Solidesulfovibrio fructosivorans JJ]: one gene and its partner. The protein of the gene in region 2 binds, or shares a complex with, the protein of the main gene of each other region. Links are inferred from orthologs where the notes say so. Each region holds a gene or a part of one and is shown on either strand. Other genes may lie near its edges.

Region 1 (3,271 bases), on a different replicon or contig from region 2:
ACAACAGCGTTGCGAGCATCAGGTAGGCCGCCCGCTTTTGTTCCGGACTCGCCGGGCGTGGTGTCCCAGGCCTCCGAGGAGCTTTCGGCCCAGATCGGGCAATCCAATCAGGGAACGGAAATCCAGAGTACGCGGATGGGGGAAATCGCCGCCGCCATGGAGGAGATGAACGCCACGGTGATCGAGGTGGCGAAAAACGCGGCCGATGCCGCGGAAGCGGCGGTCCATACCGGCCAAAGCGCCAAGGACGGCGCGAACGTGGTCTCGAAGGCCGTGACCGGCATCGGCAAGGCCCGTACGCAGGCGTTGGCACTCAAGGAAACCATGTCCCTGCTCGGCGGACAGGCCAAGGATATCGGGGCGGTTCTCAGCGTGATTTCCGACATCGCCGACCAGACCAATCTGCTTGCCTTAAATGCCGCCATCGAGGCGGCGCGCGCCGGCGAGGCCGGGCGGGGATTCGCCGTGGTTGCCGACGAGGTGAGAAAGCTCGCGGAAAAAACCATGGCCGCCACGGCCGAGGTCGATCAGGCCATCCGGGATATCCAGAGGCGGACCACGGAAAGCCTCGACGGCGTGGAGCGGGCCGTGGACTCCATCGAGGAGGCGACCGGGCTGGCCGGGCAGTCCGGGGATTCCCTGGAGGAGATCGTGGCCCTGGTCGAGCGGACCTCGGGCCAGGTGCGCTCCATCGCCACGGCGGCGGAACAGCAATCCGCCACGAGCCAGGAGATCAGCCGCAGCGTGTCCGACGTGTCCCGCATCTCGGTGGAGCTTTCCGAGGCCATGCACCATTCCTCCCAGGCCGTGGAGTCGATGGCTGCCCAGGCGCAGGCTCTGCAAGGACTCATCGACGACATGAAGCGGTCGTGACGCCGGCGCCCCCCGCGCGATAACACGGCATTGTCGAAAAGACGAAGACGAGGTGCCCTGTGCGCTCCTTGCATCTGGAAACGACCGACCCGGCGGTGAATCTCGCCACCGAGGAATGGCTGTTGCGCCACGACACGGCGGATGTCTTCATGTTGTGGCGCAACAGGCCGTCCATCATCATCGGCCGCAACCAGAACGCCCATGCCCAAATCAATGCGGCGTTCGTCGCGGCCCAGGGCATTCCTGTCGTCCGGCGGCTGACCGGCGGCGGCGCGGTATTTCACGACCTCGGGAACGTGAATTTCACCTTCATCACGACCGGGCGGACAACCACCGCGTTGGATTTCAAGCGGTTTACCGATCCCATTGTCGCGGCCTTGCAGAAACTCGGCGTGCCGTGCCGCCTGGACGGCCGCAACGACCTGACCGTGCACGGCCGGAAGATATCGGGCAATGCCCAGTTCGCTTTGGGAAACCGCGTCTTGCACCACGGGACGTTGCTGTATGCCGCCTCCATGCCGGACATCGCCCGGGCGCTTGTCGTCAATCCGGCGAAATACAAGGACAAGGCTGTCAAAAGTGTTACGGCGCGCGTGGCCAATATCCGTTCGTTTTTGCGGGTGCCGTTGTCCGTCGAGGACTTTATCCAATTCGTCTTCCATGAAATCGATGCGGGCGGCTCTAAGGGGGATAACCGGCTGACGCCTGATGCGCAACGCGGCATCGCGCTGCTCGCGGACAGAAAATACCGTTCATACGATTGGAATTTCGGCTGTTCGCCGCGCTATGCCTTTTCGAAATCCATTCGAACCGGGGGCGGCGTGGTCGAAATACACTTCGATGTCAAAGAAGGCCTCATAACGGAATTGAAGTTGTACGGCGAATATTTTTTCAAAGAAGACGGTGCTGTTCTGGAAACTCGAATCAGGGGGTGCCGTCATACGCGGGAAGCGATCGCGAATCGTCTGCGCGATGTCCATTTGGAGGACTACATGGTCGGCGTTGGCGTGGACGCCTTTGTGGACTGTTTTTTTTGATGGGCGCGCAAGCCGTATTGTTCGCGATGCGGCCAGGCCAGGCGCTGGTTGGAGCCGTTCCATGAAGAGTGTTTTCGAAAATGATGCCGGGGGGAAACCTTTCTTGTAGAAAGGTTCTCCCCCCGGCCCCCCTTTCCAAGACTCTTCACGGTGACAGCGTAGGATCGTTACCGCATCTGTACCCGTTGAAAAGTTTCGGAAGGGGAGAGCGCGAGAGGGGAAACCCTTTTCAAAGGGTTTCCCCTCTCGCATTCTCTTTCTCCTTCGCCGTCGGCGCGAAATGGCGGCCCATGAGCAGGGCGATGAACACCACGAGGTAGATCTGGCCGATGAGCGCCTCGTAGGCGGCCAGCATCCGGGCCATGGCCGAAACCGGGGTCACGTCGCCGAAGCCGGCTGTGGTCAGGGTGATGACGCTGAAATAATACAGCGTGATGGAAGGATACGCTCCAAGTCCGCCGTCGGGACCGCGCACCGCCCCCGGCGTGGCCAGGCAGGCCAGGGCGTAAAGCTGGGTCCACAGCGCGGCCATGAGCATGAAGACGATGATGCCGGCCATGATGTTGTCGAGCGGCATCTTGCGTTGTCGGAAAAGCCAGGCCAGCATGAAAACGATCAGCATCAGGTCGAAGACGCAGCTGCAGGCCAGCGTCAGGGTCGTCAGCGGCAGGCTGTTGAAGAAGGAATTGGCCACCGCGCCCGCCAGGGCAAAGGAGCCCATGGCCAGAATGCAGACGGAAAACCAGTGCCGTTGGCTGAGGAGCAAAAATCCGACGAGGTAGAGCGCCAGCAGGAGCATCGGGCCGAAAAGCTCGCCCCGGTGCGTATCCAGGGGCACCATCAGCAGGTGGGCGCAAATGATGATGCCGAGCGCGATGCTGTGCCGGTATGCGGCGATGGCGGTCGCCACAGGCCGATTTTTGACGTCGGACCTGGGAAGCAGGAGCAGGCGGGGCATGTGGGGACGCTATCCGTTCCCGGAGGCTTTCTTCTGGCAGTCCGGACAAATGCCGTAGAGGTAGAGCTTGTGGGCGGTGAGCTTGAAGCCGTGGCGGCGGGCGACTTCCTCCTGGAGACGTTCGATGGACGGGTCCACCACCTCCACGTTGATGCCGCAGCATTCGCAGATGAGGTGGTCGTGGTGGCTTTGGCCGTACAATATCTCGTAACGCAGGGCCCCGTCGCCGAATTCCACGGCCTTGGCCAGCCCCGAATCGGCCAGCAACTTGAGCGTGCGGTAGACCGTGGCCTGGCCGATGCCGTCGTATTCCCGCTTGACTTTCTGGTAGAGCTCCTCGGACGTCACATGGCCTTCCTCGGACAGAAACACCTCGAGGATTCTGCGCCGTTGGGGCGTCATC
Region 2 (3,128 bases):
TCTGTTCCCATTCCTTCTGGACCAAAACGCCCCGGATCAGGTCGCGAATGGCTTCGGAACGGGTCTGATAGCTTTTCTCGTCGCAAAGCGCGTCGAATTTCTCGAGCAGCTCGGAATTAAGCGACACGCCGAAGCGGATCGTCTGGCCCATGTGCCTCCCCCTTTTACAGACTAATCTCGTAAAGGCTCACCGTGGAGCGGTACGTGGAAAAGGACACCGATTCCTCGTGCGCCTTGACGACGGTGAAGCCGTCGGCGGAAAGCCGCTCCCACACCGGTTCCGACACCTGCCGCCAGGGCTGGGACAGCCAGATGCGGCCGCCCGGAGCCAGCATCTCCCGGAAAAGCGTCACCAGGGGCGCGTAAAACCGGGCTTCGTACAAAATATCGCTGCCCCAGATCCGCTCGAAGCGCCCCGCCGCGAAGCAGGGCCGCCGCCAGTCCATGACGGCCAGGTCCAGGCGCAGCCCGTTTTGCCCGGCGTTTCGGGCGGCATGGGCAACGGCGGCCTCCTCGTAATCCACGGCCACGACGTGGCCACCGACAGCCGCCCCGGCCAGGGCCGACAGCCCCATGCCGCAGCCGAGGTCCAGGCAGCGCCGGCCAGCGACATCGCCTTGCCGCACCGCCAGCCAGGCGGTCAAAAGCAGGCTCGCCGGCCATATCTCGGCCCAGTACGGCATGCGCTCGTCCGCGCCGAAACCGTCCTGGCCCAGGGATTCCCACAACGCGTCCATATCCTGGTCACGACGCAAATCGAAATCGTGACCGGCGATGGAAAGATGCAGCCGGTTGCCGCACCAGTCCGGCGGGGTCGAATTGGCGGCCAAAAGCGGCGCAGCAGCATAATTACCGGGCACTCAAGACTCCATAGCGGACCATTCGTGCAATTGACCGCGTCAACCGTGTTACCGCGAAAGCGTCGTCAGTGCAACCGGTGTCGGCAACGACGATTGTTCGGTGAGGCAACCGCGCCGAACGGCCCCACGTCTTGCCCCAGGCTGCGCAAAGGGGTATTCGGAGCCTGCCCGCAATCCTTGTTGCGGCGGGCCAAGCTGCACACGCCATGGAGGGACACGCGCCATGTTAAAGGACCTACTCTACACCAAGACCCACGAGTGGGTACGGGTCGAGGACGAAATCGCGGTGATCGGCATCACCGACTTCGCCCAGGAACAGCTCGGCGACATCACGTATGTGGAGCTGCCGGAAGTGGGCGCCACACTCGAAGCCGGCCAGGAGATGGGTTCCGTGGAATCCGTCAAGGCGGCCAGCGAGCTTTATTGCCCGGTCTCCGGTGAAGTCATCGAGGTCAACGCGGAGCTCGAATCGAATCCGGAAAAGATCAACGCCGATCCCTTCGGCGAGGGCTGGATGCTCCGGGTGCGCCTGTCAGCCGAGCCGGCGGACCTGCTTTCGCCCGAGGAGTACGAGGAAATTTCCAAGGCCGAGCACTGATCGCGGGAGAAGGACATGCCCTACGTCCCCCATACGCCCGAAGAAGTCCGGGAAATGCTGGCGGTTGTCGGCGCCCGCGACGTTGCCGAGCTTTTCGCCGAGATTCCGCCGTCGCTTCGGCCCAAACGGTTCGACCTGCCCCGGGGCGGGACGGAAATGGCCGTGCGCGCGACCATGGAAGGTCTGGCCGCCAAGAACCGGATCGACATGACGAGCTTCCTCGGCGGCGGCTTTTACGACCACTACGTTCCCGCCGCCTCGGACCTGCTCCTTTCGCGCGGCGAATTCTATACCGCCTACACCCCCTACCAGCCCGAAGCCTCCCAAGGCACGTTGCAGGCCATCTTCGAATACCAGACCGCCGTCACGAGGCTTCTCGGCATGGAATGCGCCAATGCCGGGGGCTACGACGGCGGCACGGCGCTTTACGAGGCGCTGATGATGGCCGTGCGCCACACCAAGCGCAAAAAAGCCGTGGTCAGCGAGACGGTGAACCCCATCTACCGCATCGTGCTGGCCACCTACACCAAGAACCTCCATCTCGAGCTGGTCACCGTGCCCCACAAGGACGGCTGCGACGACATGGACGGGCTGACCGAGGCCATCGACGAGCAAACCGCGGCGGTTGTGGTGCAAAACCCCAACTTCTTCGGCCAGGTCCAGGACTTCACCGAGCTTTTCGCCAAGGCGGCGGCGGCCGGGGCCGTGTCCATCATGTCCTGCTACCCGGTGCTCCAGACGGTGCTCAAAACCCCCGGGGCCATGGGCGCGGACATCGCCACGGCCGAGGGGCAGAGCCTGGGTCTGCCGCTTTCCTTCGGCGGCCCGTACCTCGGCATCATGACCTGCAAGAAGTCGCTGGTGCGCCAGATGCCCGGCCGCATCGCCGGCCGCACCAAGGACGCCGCCGGTCGCACCGGCTACGTTTTGACCCTGCAAGCCCGCGAGCAGCACATCCGGCGGCAGAAGGCCACCTCCAACATCTGCTCCAACCAGGCCCTTTGCGCCCTGCGCGCGCTCATAAACCTCTGCCTGACCGGCGAGGAGGGACTTACGCGGCAGGCGGCGCTTTCCATCGAAAACGCCCACTACGCCGCCATGAAGCTCGCGGCCATTCCCGGCGTGCGGCTTTTAAACGACGCTCCTTTCGGCAACGAGTTCGCCGCCCTGCTACCGGTGAGCGCCAAGCTCGCGGCCAGAAAGCTCATGGACGACGGCATCATCCCGGGCTTTCCGCTGGGCCGCTACTACAAGGGGCTGGGGAACGCGCTCCTTATCTGCTGCACAGAAACGCACGAGCGTTCCGAAATCGACCGTCTGGCCAGGCGGTTGGGGAAAATCCTATGAGCACCGTGTTTTCCAAGTCCCGCCCCGGACGGGAAGGCGTGTGGCCGGAAAAGCCCAAGACCGAACCCATCGACTTTCTGCCCGGCGGGCTCTTGCGCGAAGGTTCGCCCCGGCTGCCCTCGCTCTCCGAACTCGACGTGGTGCGTCACTTCACCGAGCTTTCCCGCAAGAACTACGGTGTGGACGGCAACTTCTATCCCCTGGGGTCGTGCACCATGAAGTACAACCCCAAGTTCACCGAGGAAGTGGCCGCCCTGCCCGGCTTCGCCCGGCTCCATCCGCTGACGCCCCAGTTGCCCGGCGGCGGCGACATGACCGCGGGC

The links. Proteins that work in one complex are often made in the same cells at the same time.
Region 1: the proteins of gcvH (region 2) and DESFRDRAFT_RS18510 are in contact, whole or in part, in a crystal structure (PDB 3A7A), measured with the Escherichia coli proteins. The link is inferred for Solidesulfovibrio fructosivorans JJ] from one-to-one orthologs.

The regions. Positions count from the first base shown.
Region 1 is NZ_AECZ01000041.1:13,871-17,141, reverse strand. What follows is about bases 89-2,921. They hold DESFRDRAFT_RS18510 (lipoate--protein ligase), read left to right. Parts: upstream 89-932; coding sequence 933-1,910; downstream 1,911-2,921. Other genes in these bases: DESFRDRAFT_RS18500 (Fur family transcriptional regulator), read right to left, coding at 2,878-2,921; DESFRDRAFT_RS18505 (potassium channel family protein), read right to left, coding at 2,140-2,868; DESFRDRAFT_RS18515 (methyl-accepting chemotaxis protein), read left to right, coding at 89-873. Outside these bases: DESFRDRAFT_RS18520 (hypothetical protein), read right to left, coding at 1-19; more of DESFRDRAFT_RS18515, read left to right, coding at 58-88; more of DESFRDRAFT_RS18500, read right to left, coding at 2,922-3,271. UniProt on the Escherichia coli protein: Catalyzes both the ATP-dependent activation of exogenously supplied lipoate to lipoyl-AMP and the transfer of the activated lipoyl onto the lipoyl domains of lipoate-dependent enzymes.
Region 2 is NZ_AECZ01000022.1:54,826-57,953, forward strand. The notes cover bases 81-2,770. They hold gcvH (glycine cleavage system protein GcvH), read left to right. Parts: upstream 81-1,083; coding sequence 1,084-1,458; downstream 1,459-2,770. Other genes in these bases: nikR (nickel-responsive transcriptional regulator NikR), read right to left, coding at 81-151; DESFRDRAFT_RS14770 (class I SAM-dependent methyltransferase), read right to left, coding at 165-860; gcvPA (aminomethyl-transferring glycine dehydrogenase subunit GcvPA), read left to right, coding at 1,474-2,770. Also shown: more of nikR, read right to left, coding at 1-80; more of gcvPA, read left to right, coding at 2,771-2,805; aminomethyl-transferring glycine dehydrogenase subunit GcvPB, read left to right, coding at 2,802-3,128. UniProt on the Escherichia coli protein: The glycine cleavage system catalyzes the degradation of glycine. The H protein shuttles the methylamine group of glycine from the P protein to the T protein.